DNA from 2 places in the Pseudomonas sp. AC172 genome. Region 1 is predicted to be linked to the other one. Evidence: predicted binding sites of a transcription regulator. Region 1 holds the regulator's gene; the other holds the start of a gene.
What was found. Region 1 encodes FliA, which starts transcription of late flagellar genes. Its sites were predicted from a motif close to CTAAAGTTTNNNNNNNNNNNGCCGNTAA; they were not measured.

Region 2: the regulator FliA is predicted to act here: its motif matches at 2,628-2,655, upstream of flgM (flagellar biosynthesis anti-sigma factor FlgM).

The regions. Positions count from the first base shown of each region.
Region 1 is NZ_OZ409868.1:655,225-663,167, reverse strand. It holds gene ACZ0A4_RS03095 (protein-glutamate methylesterase/protein-glutamine glutaminase) at 1-1,082, opposite strand, end outside; gene ACZ0A4_RS03090 (chemotaxis protein CheA) at 1,132-3,402, opposite strand; gene ACZ0A4_RS03085 (protein phosphatase CheZ) at 3,457-4,245, opposite strand; gene ACZ0A4_RS03080 (chemotaxis response regulator CheY) at 4,264-4,635, opposite strand; gene fliA (RNA polymerase sigma factor FliA) at 4,802-5,542, opposite strand; gene fleN (flagellar synthesis regulator FleN) at 5,539-6,369, opposite strand; gene flhF (flagellar biosynthesis protein FlhF) at 6,486-7,826, opposite strand; gene flhA (flagellar biosynthesis protein FlhA) at 7,838-7,943, opposite strand, start outside.
Region 2 is NZ_OZ409868.1:3,625,743-3,633,685, forward strand. It holds gene cheR (protein-glutamate O-methyltransferase CheR) at 1-719, opposite strand, end outside; gene ACZ0A4_RS16320 (chemotaxis protein CheV) at 766-1,698, opposite strand; gene flgA (flagellar basal body P-ring formation chaperone FlgA) at 1,781-2,542, shown strand; gene flgM (flagellar biosynthesis anti-sigma factor FlgM) at 2,691-3,017, shown strand; gene ACZ0A4_RS16335 (flagella synthesis protein FlgN) at 3,066-3,533, shown strand; gene ACZ0A4_RS16340 (flagellar brake protein) at 3,622-4,368, shown strand; gene ACZ0A4_RS16345 (MFS transporter) at 4,442-5,833, opposite strand; gene ACZ0A4_RS16350 (glutamine synthetase family protein) at 5,903-7,144, opposite strand; gene ACZ0A4_RS16355 (sensor histidine kinase) at 7,345-7,943, opposite strand, start outside.

The DNA of each region.
Region 1 (7,943 bases):
TCGGCTTTAACGATGGCCATTGGCATGCCGTAGATCACGCAACTTGCCTCATCTTGTGCCCAGACCGCGCTGCCGCCCTGCTTGAGCAGACGCGCGCCTTCACGGCCATCGGCGCCCATGCCGGTCAATACGACCGCCAGAACTTTGTCACCGTAGGACTTGGCGGCGGAACCGAAGGTGATGTCCACGCACGGCTTGTAATTCAGACGCTCATCGCCCGGGAGGATTTTCACCGCGCCACGGCCGTCGATCATCATTTGCTTGCCACCCGGCGCCAGCAACGCCAGGCCCGGACGCAGGATGTCGCCATCCTCGGCTTCCTTGACGCTGATGCGGCACAGCTTGTCGAGACGCTCGGCGAAGGCCTTGGTGAACGCCGCCGGCATGTGCTGGATCAGCACGATCGGCGCCGGGAAATTCGCCGGCAACTGAGTCAACACACGTTGCAGGGCCACCGGGCCGCCCGTCGAGGTACCGATGGCCACCAGTTTGTAGGCTTTGCGTTTCGGCGCTGGCGACGACGCGCTGGCGGCCGGGGCACGAGCCGGTGCCGGCGCTGGAGCCGGACGCGTTGGCGCGCTGGTGCTGTGACTGCTGTGGCTGCCGAAACTCGACGGCGCCGAAGCAGGCGTCGGTGCTGGCGCAGCCACTGGAGCCGGCGCGCTGTAGGCACTGAAACGACGGTTACTGCGCGAGATGCTATGGACCTTCTCGCACAGCAGTTGCTTGACCTTCTCGGGATTGCGCGAGATGTCTTCGAAATTCTTCGGCAGGAAATCCACCGCGCCGGCGTCCAGCGCATCGAGGGTGACCCGGGCGCCTTCGTGGGTCAGTGAGGAGAACATCAACACCGGGGTCGGGCAGCGCTGCATGATGTGCCGCACTGCCGTGATGCCGTCCATCATCGGCATCTCGTAGTCCATGGTGATCACGTCTGGCTTGAGTGCCAGCGCCTGATCAATCGCCTCTTTACCGTTGGTTGCAGTGCCGACCACCTGAATGCTCGGATCCGCAGAAAGAATTTCCGAGACGCGGCGGCGGAAAAAACCCGAATCGTCCACCACCAGGACTTTGACTGCCATAAACACTCCATTAGGTGCAGCGGGACGTTGTCGCCCCGCCGCCCCGGATTCAAATACGCCGTGCGGCGTAACGCTTGAGCATGCTTGGAACATCGAGAATCAGCGCGATGCGGCCGTCACCTGTGATGGTGGCGCCGGACATGCCCGGAGTGCCCTGCAGCATTTTGCCCAATGGCTTGATGACCACTTCTTCCTGGCCGACCAGTTGATCGACAACGAAGCCGATCCGCTGAGTGCCCACCGAAAGGATCACCACGTGGCCTTCACGCTGCTCTTCGTGAGCGGCGGAGCTGACCAGCCAGCGCTTGAGGTAGAACAATGGCAGCGCCTTGTCCCGCACGATCACCACTTCCTGACCGTCGACGACGTTGGTGGTCGACAGGTCGAGGTGGAAGATTTCGTTGACGTTGACCAACGGGAACGCAAACGCCTGATTGCCGAGCATGACCATCAGGGTTGGCATAATCGCGAGGGTCAGCGGCACCTTGATGACGATCTTCGAGCCCTGGCCCTTGGTCGAGTAGATGTTGATCGAACCGTTGAGCTGGGAAATCTTGGTCTTCACCACGTCCATGCCGACACCGCGGCCGGACACGTCGGAGATCTCGGTCTTGGTCGAGAAACCCGGGGCGAAAATCAGGTTGTAGCACTCGGTATCGCTGAGGCGATCGGCCGCATCCTTGTCCATCACACCGCGTTTTACCGCGATGGCGCGCAGGACGTTCGGGTCCATGCCTTTGCCGTCATCGGAAATCGACAGCAGGATATGGTCACCCTCTTGCTCGGCAGCCAAAACAACACGGCCGCCACGGGCCTTGCCCGACGCTTCGCGTTCTTCCGGCGACTCGATGCCGTGGTCGACAGCGTTGCGCACCAAGTGGACCAGCGGGTCGGCCAGGGCCTCGACAAGGTTTTTGTCGAGGTCGGTTTCTTCACCCACCAGTTCCAGGTTGATCTCTTTCTTCAGCTGACGCGCGAGGTCACGAACCAGACGCGGGAAGCGCCCGAAGACCTTCTTGATCGGCTGCATCCGCGTCTTCATCACCGCGGTCTGCAAGTCAGCCGTGACCACGTCGAGGTTCGACACGGCCTTTTGCATGGCTTCATCGCCGCTGTTCAGGCCCAGGCGCACCAGACGGTTACGCACCAGCACCAGTTCGCCGACCATGTTCATGATTTCGTCGAGACGCGCGGTGTCGACGCGCACGGTGGTTTCGGCTTCGCTCGCCGGTTTTTCCGGTGGCGGTGTCGCCGGCGCACGGGCCGGAGCCGGTGCAGCAGCGGCGGCCGGTTTTGGCGCTTCGGCTTTCGGCTCAGGCTTGGCGGCAGGCTTGGGCGCTGCAGCAGCGGCCGGTGCCTTGGCAGCAGGCGTGGCGACGGTCGAAGCACTGCCAGCAGCAGCGGTGCCGACTTCGGAGAACTTGCCTTTACCGTGCAATTCGTCGAGCAGCGATTCGAACTCGTGATCGCTGATCAGATCGCTGCCGGCCGCCGCAGCAGCCGGTGCGGCTGGCACAGGTGCCGAAGCAATCGCCGACTCCAGCGCATCCACGGCAAAGTTGCCCTTGCCATGCAACTGATCGAGCAGGGCTTCGAATTCGTCGTCGGTGATGTCCGAGCTGTCGCCCTTGGCCGGAGCCGCAGGGGCTGCCGCCGCTGGCGCAACCGCGTCCACCGCGAACTGGCCTTTGCCGTGCAGTTGATCGAGCAACGACTCGAACTCGGCATCGGTGATTTCATCGCTCGCAGCTTCAGCAGCCGTTTGCGCAGGTGCGGCAGCAGCCGGGGCTTCGGCTTCGGCCTTGACGGCGTTCAGCGAGTCCAGCAGTTGTTCGAATTCGTTATCGGTGATGTCGCCCGACGAGTCGCCTTCGACGACCAGTTCTTCGATCATCTCGGCCACCGGCGATGCCGGGGCGGCGTCCGCCGATTGCGGTTCGGCCAGGCGCGCCAGGGCGGCCAGCAGTTCCGGGGTGGCAGCGGTGATCGGCGCACGCTCACGAACCTCAGTGAACATGCTGTTCACCGCGTCCAGTGCTTCGAGGACAACGTCCATCAGTTCTGCATCAACGCGACGCTCACCCTTACGCAGGATGTCGAACACGTTTTCGGCGATGTGACAGCACTCCACCAGCTCATTGAGCTGAAGGAAGCCGGCGCCCCCTTTTACAGTGTGGAAACCGCGAAAAATTGCGTTGAGCAAATCTGCGTCATCCGGGCGGCTTTCCAGCTCGACCAGTTGTTCGGACAGTTGCTCAAGAATCTCGCCGGCCTCAACCAGGAAATCCTGAAGGATCTCTTCATCGGCGCCGAAGCTCATTAATGGGGTGCTCCTACAGGTCTAAAAACCCAAAAAACCTAAAATTCCAAAACTCTAGAACCCGAGGCTGGATAACAAATCGTCCACATCGTCCTGACCGGACACAACGTCTTCTCGTTTATCGGCATGAATCTGCGGACCTTCACCCTGCGAGAGATGTTTTTGTGGATCTTTTTCTGCAAGCATCGCGGCGCGGTCATGTTCGATGCCCGCAAAGCGGTCGACCTGACTGGCCATGAGCACGAGTTTGAGCAAATTGCTTTCGACTTCGGTGACCAGTTGGGTCACACGCTTGATCACCTGACCGGTCAGGTCCTGGTAATCCTGGGCCAGCAGGATGTCGTTGAGATTGCTCGACACCGCACGGTTGTCCGTGCTGCTGCGTGACAGAAAACCGTCGACCCGGCGCGCCAGCTCGCGGAACTCTTCAGCCCCGACCTCGCGACGCATGAAGCGACCCCAATCGGCGCTCAAGGTCTGGGCTTCATCAGCCAGACTGTTGACCACCGGCGTGGCGCTTTCCACCAGATCCATGGTGCGGTTGGCCGCGGCTTCTGTCAGCTTGACCACATAGCCCAGGCGTTCGGTGGCGTCGGTGATTTGCGACACTTCCTCAGCCTGTGGCATGTTCGGGTCGATCTGGAAGTTGACGATCGCACTGTGCAGTTCACGTGTGAGCTTGCCGACTTCCTGATACAGGCCGCGGTCACGGGTCTGATTGAGCTCATGGATCAGTTGCACAGCGTCGCCGAACCTGCCTTTTTCAAGGCTCTCGACCAGTTCGACCGCGTGTTTTTTCAGGGTCGACTCGAAATCGCCCTGTGAAGATTCGTTATGCTCCATAGCTCCCCCGCGCGTTCATCAGCCGATGCGTTCGAAAATCTTCTCGATTTTGTCTTTCAACGCCTGAGCCGTGAAAGGTTTGACTACGTAGCCGTTCACACCGGCCTGAGCGGCTTCGATGATCTGCTCGCGCTTGGCTTCTGCAGTCACCATCAGCACTGGCAGGTGCTTGAGTTTTTCATCGGCACGCACGTGGCGCAGCAGGTCGATACCGGTCATGCCCGGCATGTTCCAGTCCGTTACCAGAAAGTCGATGCTTCCGCTGTTGAGCACTGGAATGGCAGTCACGCCATCGTCAGCCTCGACGGTGTTGGTGAACCCAAGATCACGCAGCAGGTTCTTGATGATCCGCCGCATCGTTGAGAAGTCATCAACGATGAGGATTTTCATGTCTTTGTTCAATTCGACCTCCAAGCAGTCTTAAACGCGCCCAGCACCTGGACGCGCCACTTCAATCAATCGGCGCAGCACTCGAAGACTGTCTGGAGCACAACAGAGCAAGACCGGTGCCGTTCATCACCGCACCAGCCTCGTTCGCAGTGTCCCCACACTGCCTTCAGCGCGCTCGCCACTCCCCCAAACGCCCCCGCAAACGGGCCGCGCACTGGCTGTGTAACTGGCTGACCCGCGATTCACTGACGCCAAGGACTTCACCGATTTCCTTGAGGTTCAGCTCTTCGTCGTAGTACAGCGCCAACACCAGTCGCTCACGCTCCGGCAAATTGGCAATCGCGTCCGCCAGCGCTGCCTGGAAGCGTTCATCTTCCAGATCGCGCGACGGCTCGAGATGAGCACTCGCGCCATCCTCGTGCAGCCCTTCGTGTTCGCCGTCCTGCAACAGATCGTCGAAACTGAACAGGCGACTGCCCAAGGTGTCATTCAAAATCCCGTAGTAATCGTCGAGACTCAATTGGAGTTCGGCCGCAACCTCGTGATCTTTAGCATCACGGCCGGTTTTAGCTTCAATTGAGCGAATCGCGTCGCTGACCATACGGGTATTACGGTGAACCGAGCGTGGTGCCCAGTCCCCTTTGCGCACTTCGTCGAGCATCGCGCCGCGGATTCGTATGCCCGCGTACGTTTCGAAACTGGCGCCTTTGCTGGCGTCGTATTTGGTCGAGACTTCGAGCAGGCCGATCATCCCGGCCTGAATCAGGTCTTCGACCTGCACACTCGCTGGCAACCGTGCCAGCAAGTGATAGGCAATGCGTTTGACCAGTGGCGCGTAACGCTCGATCAGTTCGTACTGCGCGTCACGTGCCGACTTCTTGTAGTAGTTCATACCGCTTGCGGTCATAGCACGGGCCCTGCCGTTTGCTGCACGAGGCGCTCGACGAAAAACTCAAGGTGGCCACGCGGGTTGGCGGGCAGCGGCCAGGTATCGACCTTCTGCGCGATCGCCTTGAACGCCAGCGCGCACTTGGAACGCGGGAAGGCTTCGTACACCGCACGCTGCTTCTGCACCGCTTTACGCACGCTTTCGTCGTAAGGCACGGCGCCGACGTATTGTAGGGCCACGTCCAGGAAGCGATCCGTGACCTTGGTCAACTTGGCGAACAGGTTGCGCCCTTCCTGCGGGCTCTGCGCCATGTTGGCCAGCACGCGGAAGCGGTTCATGCCGTAGTCGCGGTTGAGCAGTTTGATCAGTGCGTAGGCGTCAGTGATCGAGGTTGGCTCGTCGCAGACCACCAGCAACACTTCCTGCGCGGCGCGGACAAAACTGACTACCGAGTCACCAATACCCGCAGCGGTGTCGATCACCAATACGTCGAGATTGTCGCCGATGTCGCTGAATGCCTGAATCAGGCCGGCGTGCTGCGCCGGGCTCAGGTGCACCATGCTCTGCGTGCCGGACGCGGCCGGGACGATGCGAATGCCACCGGGGCCTTGCAACAGCACGTCGCGCAATTCGCAACGGCCTTCGATGACGTCGGCCAGCGTGCGTTTAGGGGTCAGACCCAACAATACGTCGACGTTCGCCAGCCCCAGATCGGCGTCCAGCAACATGACCCGACGGCCAAGCTCTGCCAGCGCCAGGGACAAGTTCACTGACACGTTAGTCTTGCCGACGCCACCTTTGCCGCCGGTCACCGCGATCACCTGTACGGGATGCATGCTGCCCATGTTATTTCTTTACCTTGTCTTGCATAGACGGAGGCCACATTACTGGCTGCGCGTTCACAACCGGAACAATGCATGGCAGACCATCGATGTAGGTACAAAAACTGTTCATGAATACCTCAGCCTACCTGCTTGGTCGGGCTGTGATAGATATCAGCGAACATGTCGGCCATGGCTTCTTCGCTGGGTTCTTCCTGCATTTGCACGCTGACGGCGCGGCTGACCAGTTGATGACGGCGCGGCAGATGCAGATCATCCGGAATCCGTGGGCCATCGGTCAGGTACGCGACCGGCAATTCATGACTGATCGCCAGGCTCAACACTTCGCCAAGGCTGGCCGTTTCATCCAGTTTAGTCAGGATGCACCCGGCGAGCCCGCAACGCTTGTAACTGTGATAAGCGGCGGTTAGAACCTGTTTCTGGCTGGTGGTTGCCAAGACCAGATAATTTTTTGAGCGAATGCCACGACCGGCCAGACTTTCGAGCTGCATGCGCAGGGCCGGATCGCTGGCTTGCAGGCCGGCAGTATCGATCAACACCACGCGTTTGCGCAGCAGTGGATCCAGCGCTTGCACCAACGATTGGCCAGGATCGACGTGAGTCACCGGCACATTGAGAATGCGCCCCAGGGTCTTCAGTTGTTCCTGCGCGCCGATACGGAAACTGTCCATGCTCACCAGCGCCACATTCTGCGCGCCGTATTTCAGCACATAACGCGCGGCAAGCTTGGCCAGCGTGGTGGTCTTGCCCATGCCGGCAGGGCCGACCATGGCAATCACACCGCCCTCTTCCAGCGGCTCGACTTCCGGTACGGCAATCATCCGTGCCAGGTGCGCGAGCAGCATGCGCCAGGCCTGACGCGGCTCTTCGATATCAGTGATCATCGCCAACAAATCGCGCGACAACGGCCCGGACAGACCGATACGTTGCAGACGGCGATACAGATTGGCTTGCGCCGGACGGCTGCCTTGCAGCTGATTCCAGGCCAGGGTGCCGAGCTGGACTTCCATCAGCTCGCGCAGGCTGTTCAATTCAAAGCGCATCGAATCCAGTGCACGCGGATCAACACCGCCGGAAGACTGCGCAGGCGCCGGGGCCGGACGCGCCGGAGCGGCGTAGGTCGGCTCGCTCAGCGGTTCTGCGGCGGTCAAAGGCAGGCCAGCCGTCAACGGCAGCCCGGCGAAAATCTGGCGATTGCTGTTGCCGTCGGCTTCGCCCCGCAGGCTCAACTCGGCCTGGGCGGTGACGATGCGCGATTGGGTCTTGCGCAGCTCGTCTTCGAGCTCCATGTTCGGAACCCGTGGCGCCAGCGCCGACAATTTGTAATCCAGTGCCGCCGTCAGCTCAACACCGCCGGCAATGCGGCGGTTGCCAATGATGGCGGCATCAGCGCCCAGCTCATCACGAACCAGCTTCATGGCCTGACGCATATCGGCGGCAAAGAAACGCTTAACTTGCATAAACCACTACCTCAGCCGTTGGGCCCTACTGTCGCAACGATGGTCACTTGCTTGTTGTCCGGTATTTCCTGGTAGGCCAGCACATGCAGCCCAGGGACTGCGAGGCGGCCAAAGCGC
Region 2 (7,943 bases), 3.0 Mb from region 1:
AACGTGCTGTGAATGCGCAACAGGATGTCTTTCTTCACTTCGGCAGAGAAGTAGATCAACACGTTACGGCAGAACACGATGTCGAACTTGCCCAGCGCGGCATAGCTGTCGAGCAGATTGAACGAGCGGAACTCCACGCGGTTCTTGATCGGCGCCTTGATCACCCAACGCCCCGGCCCTTTTGGGTCGAAGTAACGCTGCAGACGTTCCGGCGACAAACCGCGACCGATCGCCAGGCTGTCGTATTCGCCCGTCTTGCAGTTGGTCAGCATAAGGCCGGACAAATCAGTGGCAACGATCTGCACACCCATCTTCAACTGGCCAAGGTTGGTGCGTTCGAACTCGTCGATCGACATCGACAGCGAGTACGGCTCCTGGCCCGACGAGCAGGCGGCCGACCAGATCCGCAGACGCTGGTTGGGGCTGGCCTTGATCGCTTCAGGCAGCACCTTGTTCTTCAAGACTTCAAACGGATAGGTATCCCGAAACCACAGGGTTTCGTTGGTCGTCATGGCATCGACCACCTGCTCGCGCAAACCGCTGCGCGGCTGGGTCTGGATGCGCTGAACCAGCTCACCCAGGGATTTGATGCCTTGCTGCTCCATCAGTTTGTTGAGACGGCTCGAGACCAGGTACTGCTTGTTTTCACCGAGCAAAATGCCACAGGCTTTTTCCAGGAAGACCCGGAACTGTTCGAAATCCAAATTACCCGTAGACAATGATGCCGCCTCTTAAATCGTGTTGACCGCCAGGGACAAAACGCCCCTAGCTGATATCTGCTGCTTTGATCCGGTCGACTACCCGGGATGCCAGGTCATCAGGGCGGAATTTGGCCAGAAAGTCATCAGCACCGACTTTCTTGACCATCGCCTGATTGAATACCCCGGACAACGAAGTATGCAGGATGATATGAAGCTTTTGCATGCGCGGGTCAGCGCGAATCTCGGCCGTCAAAGTGTATCCGTCCATCTCCGGCATCTCGATGTCGGAGATCATCATCAGAAACTCTTCTTCCGGCTTCTTGCCCTCGTCGACCAACTTGCGCAGGTAATCCAGCGCTTGCTTGCCGTCGTTCAGCGCGACCACTTCGACGCCGATCGTCTGCAGGCAACGCGTGACCTGCTTGCGCGCCACCGATGAGTCATCGACCGTCAAGACACGCAACGACAATGCCTTGGTCTGCGTCTCGACATCGACCACGCCCACCGAAATCGCTTCCGGTGTCGGCGCAACTTCCGCCAGCACTTTCTCGACGTCGATGATTTCGACTAACTGATTGTCCACCCGAGTCACAGCGGTCAGGTAATGATCGCGACCCGTGCCCTTGGGCGGTGGATGAATCTCTTCCCAGTTCATGTTGACGATGCGCTCCACCGAGCGGACCAGGAAACCCTGGGTCTTGGTGTTGTACTCCGTGATGATCACAAACGGGTTGTTCTTGTCTTTCAACGCTCCGGAACCGGTGGCCATTGCCAGATCAAGGATCGGAATGGTCGCCCCCCGGATATTTGCCACCCCGCACACGACAGGACTGGACTTGGGCATCAACGTCAGCGACGGGCATTGCAACACTTCCCGCACCTTGAACACGTTGATTCCATAGAGCTGCTGACCGTCAAGACGGAACAACAACAGCTCCAGGCGATTCTGCCCTACCAGTTGCGTGCGCTGGTTCACCGAATCCATTACACCAGCCATGCCCAGACTCCTACACCAACGCCAAGTGTTGTTGCGACGCACATTCATTGCTAAACGGCACGGCGCTTGCTTTTTAACTCGTATGAACGCTCAAACGACATTTTTCCGACACCTGACATCCCGCGCTCGCAAAAGCCTTTGCGCGATGTCAGCCGTCTGCTGCTTTTTCGCTGGCAGCCCTGCCATTGCTGATGCGGTTACCTTGCCTGACATGCTTATCGGCGTCACTCAGGGCTTTCTTGAGTTCACCGTAGAAGACTATCTGGCTACCAGTCAAACGGAAGGCCGCTACGAAATCGAAGTAAACCAGCTCGACCCCCGTATGCGCATGCCTATGTGCGACAAGGAATTGACAGCGACTTTGGAGAGCCCTGCACGTCCGTTGGGCCGGGTTACCGTGAAGGTTCGCTGTGAAGGCGCCTCGCCCTGGACCGTATTCGTGCCCGCTCAAGTCCGCCTGTTTCGCGAGATTGTGACCACCACGCGTCCGCTCAAACGTGCGGGGATTATCGAACCACAGGACGTGACTCTGCGTGAGCGCGACGTGAGCACGATCAACCAAGGCTTTCTGACCTCGGTAGACGAAGCGATCGGGCAGAAATTAACCCGACCAACGGTAGCCGATCAGGTCATTACCCTGGTTCATCTGGAACAGGCCGAAGTCATTCGCAAGGGCGATCAAGTAGTCATCACTGCGCGCAGCGGCACGCTCGCCGTGCGCATGCCCGGTGAAGCGCTGACCAATGGCGGTTTGAAAGAACAGATCCGCGTGAAAAACCTCAACTCGCAACGGGTCATCAAGGCGCAAGTCACCGCGCCCGGCCAAGTGGAAGTCGCGATGTAGAAAACTGGCGCTGACCCCGGCTGTTCCCTAAACTGTGCCGCAGCAGGACACGCGCCGGCGCATGCAAGGCTCATTGCAAATGAGCCTAAAGTTTTCCAGGGGATGGCCGAAAACATGGCAAGCGTCCAAATTCCCAGAGGTTTTTATCATGGTCATCGATTTCAGCCGTTTGAACAGCTCCTCGTCACTTACGGGCAGTACACGTACCAGCAACGCCAAGGAAACCGCCGAAACCGGCACCTCCGCGCCGCTGAATACCCAGGCCGAACCGGCCAGTACCGCAAAAAGCGGGGAATCGGTACACCTCAGCAATGAGGCTCAACAGTTGCAGAAGGTCACTGACAAGCTGCGCGATCAACCTGCTGTCGACAAAGCCCGTGTGGCCGAGTTGAAAGCCGCGATTGCCGATGGCAGCTATAAAGTCGACAGCAACCGTGTAGCCAGCAAACTGCTCAACTTCGAAGCCCAGCGCTAGGCCTTTGCCGGCGCGAGGCTTTTGGACGCTTAACACCCAAGGCCAGCCATGCACGACACTAATTTATTGCAACTGATCAACGACGACTTTGCTCCAGCTCAACAATTGCTGGAGTTGTTGCAAACCGAATCTCTCGCTTTGCACGGTCGCGACATGCCCCTGCTGGAAGAAATTCTGGCGCACAAACAGGCATTGATCATTCTGCTTGAACAGCATGGCCGCAAACGCAGCGAAATCCTCGCCAGCCTCAACTTGCCGACCGACCGCAGCGGCCTTGCGCAACTGGCTGGCCAGTCGAGCATTGGCGAGCAGTTGTTGACGCAAGGCGACGCATTGACCGATCTGATCGCTCAATGCCAGGCCGCCAACGTCAAGAATGGCCAGTCGATCCAGATCCAGCAGGCCGCCACGGCCAATCAGCTGAAGATCCTCACCGGTGGTGAAGCGCCAGCGCTTTATAACGCCAGCGGTACTTTTGCCAAGCCCGCCGTACCGCGTCCGCTCAGCCAGGCATGAGCCGTTGATGCGCCAGCCCTATCAACCCGCGAAACATGCTGGCAAAATGCTGGCTAGTCGTCATATTTTGTCTGGAGATTGATAAACCGTGTCCAACGCCCTCAGCGCGGATGATGCTCCGCAGCCCCCTAAGGTGCTCACCACGCCACTGGAAATCTCCAGCAACCTGCGCCAGCTGCAAGAAAGCCACGATCCGCTGATCATCACCTTTCACGAGCGCAGCCAGCGCTTCCAGAGCTACCTGATCAAAGTCGACCGCGACAGCGCTTCGATCGCTCTGGACGAGATGATCCCGCGAGATGGCGAACGCTTCCTGCTCGCCGGCGAGCCGTTCAAGGTCGAAGGTTTTCATGAAGGCGTGCGCATTGCCTGGGAATGCACCGGCACGCTGAATATCGAGGAATCGGAAGGTGACCGCTTCTACACCGGCGAGCTGCCGACCGAAGTGGTTTACCACCAGCGCCGCAATGCCTTTCGCGCCGCACTGAAACTGACCGATCTGGTCAGCGTTGAACTGGGCGGCGAAAAGCTCAAGGCGCCGATCAACGGCAAACTGCTGGATATCTCCGCGACCGGCTGCAAGCTGCGTTTCGAAGGCGATATCACCGATCGCCTGCAACTGGGTCAAGTCTATGACCGTCTGATCGCGCCGCCGCTGTTCGGCAACCAGCCAACTTCCGTCGAACTACGCTACTTGCACTTCGAAGAAAAACTCAACATTACTTTTGCCGGCCTGCGTTTCCACAATATCAGTGGTCAGGCAGCGCGCAACGTTGAGCGTTTCGTTTATCAGTTGCAACGTGAGGCACGCCGTTTCGACAAAGACGATATGTGATTCGTAACGGCCAATAAAAAGGGCAGTCCCTGGCGGGACTGCCCTTTTTTATGCGCGGCATTTTTTGTTCAGTTCAAGGTCTGCCGCCACTGAGATCTGGCGCGGGCTTGTCGCTGCCGCTATCCGTTTCAGTTTCTGTCGCAGGCTCTGGTTGCGTATCGGGTTCAGGCTCCGGTTCGGGAGCCGGCGGCGCTTGCACAGGGTCCTGCACCATCTGCTCCTGGACCACCTGTTCGTCTACTCGAGGGTCGAGGGCGGCCACCAGCGGTGAGCTGGACATGCTGTCGGGCATGGCCACGTGATGCAGCGGCGCATCGTCGACCTGATGCAGATTGGTTACGGCTTTCGGCCGGATCCGCCACACCAGCACCAGCGCGAAGAAACTGAAAAACGCATACAAACTCTGGCTGCCGAACAACTTCATCAATACGCCCGCAAGCAACGGCCCGATGCTCGCGCCGACCCCGTAGGTCACCAACAACATCGCGGTCAGCGACACCCGGCGATCACCCTCGACATGGTCGTTGGAGAATGCCACCGCCAGCGGATACAGACAGAACTGCACCAGCGAACAGAGAAAGCCAACCCCGAACAACACTTCCAGCGGCACTTGCGGCAGCACCGCCAACGGCAACGCCGCCACCGCCAGGAACCCGGCAAAGCAGCGAATCAGCAGCGCCCGGTCGTAACGATCGGACAACCAGCCCAGCGGCCACTGCACCAGCAGCCCGGCAAAAATGCAGCTACCCATGAACAGACCGACCTGCTCGGTCGACAGCCCTTGTTGCGAGGCATACAGCGGCGCCAGACCATAGAACGAACCGATGATCAAACCGGCACCGAGCACCGTACTCAGCGACTGCGGCACCCGCTTGATAAAGAAGCGCGGTTCCATCGGCGCCGGATGCAGTGGCGCCGGGTGAATCCTTCGAGTCAATGTCACAGGCACCAGACACAGCGCGAAGCACAGCGCGACCAGCATCAGCAATTCCAGACCCAGCCCCGGATGCATGACCAGAATCAGTTGACCGAGCACCAGGCCAAGGTACGAAGCGATCATATAACCGCTGAACACCAGGCCACGCTGATTGGCGTCCGCCTGCTCGTTGAGCCAGCTCTCGATCACCATGTACTGGCACATCATGCCCAGACCGACGATGGTCCGCAGCACCAGCCACGCCGGTAGCCAATCGACCAGTCCATGGCCCAACACTGCCGCCCCGACAATCCCGGCACACGCAGAATAAGCGCGGATATGCCCGACCCGGGCAATCAACCGGTGGCCGATCTTGCCGCCCAGCACCAGGCCGAAATAGTTGGCCGCCATCAGCGCACCGACCCAGAGCCCGTCGACATTGTCAGCGGCCAGACGCAAGGCCAGATAAGTGGATAGAAGGCCCGAGCCGATCAACATCATCAGCGAGGCGAAATACAGCGCTCGAAAGGATTTCCAGATTTGGCGCATCGGCGTTCCGAGCGGCTCCTTGCAGTAAAGACCGGACTATCAAAACGATAGTCCGGCGGCGACAGTTCGTCAGGCCTGGGCTGCTAGAACACGCCGTTCCCAGGGAGTGATTTCATCAAAGAAGCTGGTCAACTCCATGGTCTTCGAAGCGATGTAGCCTTCGATGAACTCCTGTCCGAACAGTTCCCTCGCCAATTGGCTACGTTTCAGACGTTCGAGCGCGGCATGCAAAGTACACGGCAGCGAGAGGTTGTCCGGCACTTCGAACTCGCCCTGAATCGCCTCGGTCGGTTCCAGTTCATGCTCGATACCATGCAAACCGGCAGCCAGACTGGCGGCGATCGCCAGATACGGATTGGCGTCGGCACCCGGCAGACGATTTTCCACTCGACGAGCAACCGGCGAACTGGCCGGAATTCTCAGCCCGGCGGCACGGTTGTCGTGGGACCAGCACGCGTTGTTGGGCGATGCATAGGGATGGCACAGGCGCTGATAGGAATTCACATTGGGTGCAAACAGTGCGGTGAAATCGGCCATGCCTGCCTGTTGACCGCCGATGAAGTGGCGGAACATCGCCGTCGCCTCTCCGTCCGCATCGCTGAAGACATTCTTGCCGCTGCCGATCTCGACGATGCTCTGGTGAATGTGCATCGAACTGCCCGGCGTGTGCGCCAGTGGTTTGGCCATGCAGACCACGGTCAGGCCATGCTTGAGCGCGACTTCCTTGAGCAAGTGTTTGAAGAGGAATGTCTGGTCGGCGAGCAAGAGCGGATCACCGTGCAGCAGATTGATCTCGAACTGGCTGACGCCCATCTCGTGCATGAAGGTATCGCGCGGCAGACCGAGAGCCGCCATGCATTTATAGACTTCGCTGAAGAACGGGCGCAGGCCGTTATTGGAGCTGACGCTGAACGCCGACATACCATCCTCGCGACGACCGTCGAGGCCAACGGGAGGACGGAACGGTTGCGTCGGATCGGTGTTCGGCGCGAAGACAAAGAATTCCAGCTCGGTCGCCACCACCGGCGCCAGGCCGTGCGCGGCATAACGGGCAATGATCTTTTTGAGCTGACCACGGGTCGACAGGTTGGAGCTTTCGCCGCTCAGTTCATCGGCGTCGCAAATGGCCAGGGCACGCGGTTCGTCACTCCATGGCAAGCGATGGATCTGAGTCGGTTCGGCAATCAGTGCGAGATCACCGTCATCGCTGCCGTAAAACCGCGCTGCCGGATAACCGCCCATGATGCATTGCAGCAGCACGCCCCGCGCCAGTTGCAAACGCCGCCCTTCGAGGAAACCCTCGGCGGTCATCACTTTGCCTCGCGGCACGCCATTCAAATCCGGCGTGACACATTCAATCTCATCAATGCCCGTCAATCGCTGCGCGAGTGAACGCTGGCCATCGGTTGTCATGACGCAATCCTTGTTATTGTGCGAGCCGCGAACGGCGAATCGTACAAAATAGGCTTCGGCTGTTCGGAATATCAAGCAGCGTCAAACAAAAACCTGTGTCACGGCAGATAAAGGCTGAACACCCCGCCGCCAAGCGGCCCGCCATTGCGTATTTCGGTGCGCCCTTCGACACCGTTGCGCTGATGCAGCGCCGCGATGCGATTGGCGAAATACAAACCGAGCCCTGTGCTGCCGCTGCTGTGATTGATGCCCTGCACGTAATCGGCCTGACGCTCGAGCATCCCGGCCGGATAACCGTCACCGTCGTCGTTGATGCTCAGCACCAGTTGCCCAGCTTCGTCACCGACGGTGATCAGTAACGATTCGCGTGCATAACGAATCGCATTGTTGATGCAGTTACCGAGCACCGAGGCAATCAGTTCGCGGTCGAAGAAACCCAACGGACTCAGCGGATCGACCTCGTAGGTGGCGATGATCCCGCGACTCGCGAACACCTCTTGATGCGCCGCCAGTTGCGCCTCGATAAAGTCGTCGAGTTCGTGATAGGCCGGTTGCAGCGGCATCTGGTTGACGCCGAGCTTATACAGCCCGAGCAACTGCACCAGCATGCCGTTAAGGTGGGCAAACTCGAAGTCGATCACGCCCTGCTCCGAACCTTCGCGTTGCGCCTCAGGCAAGCGCGCCAGCCATTGGCTGT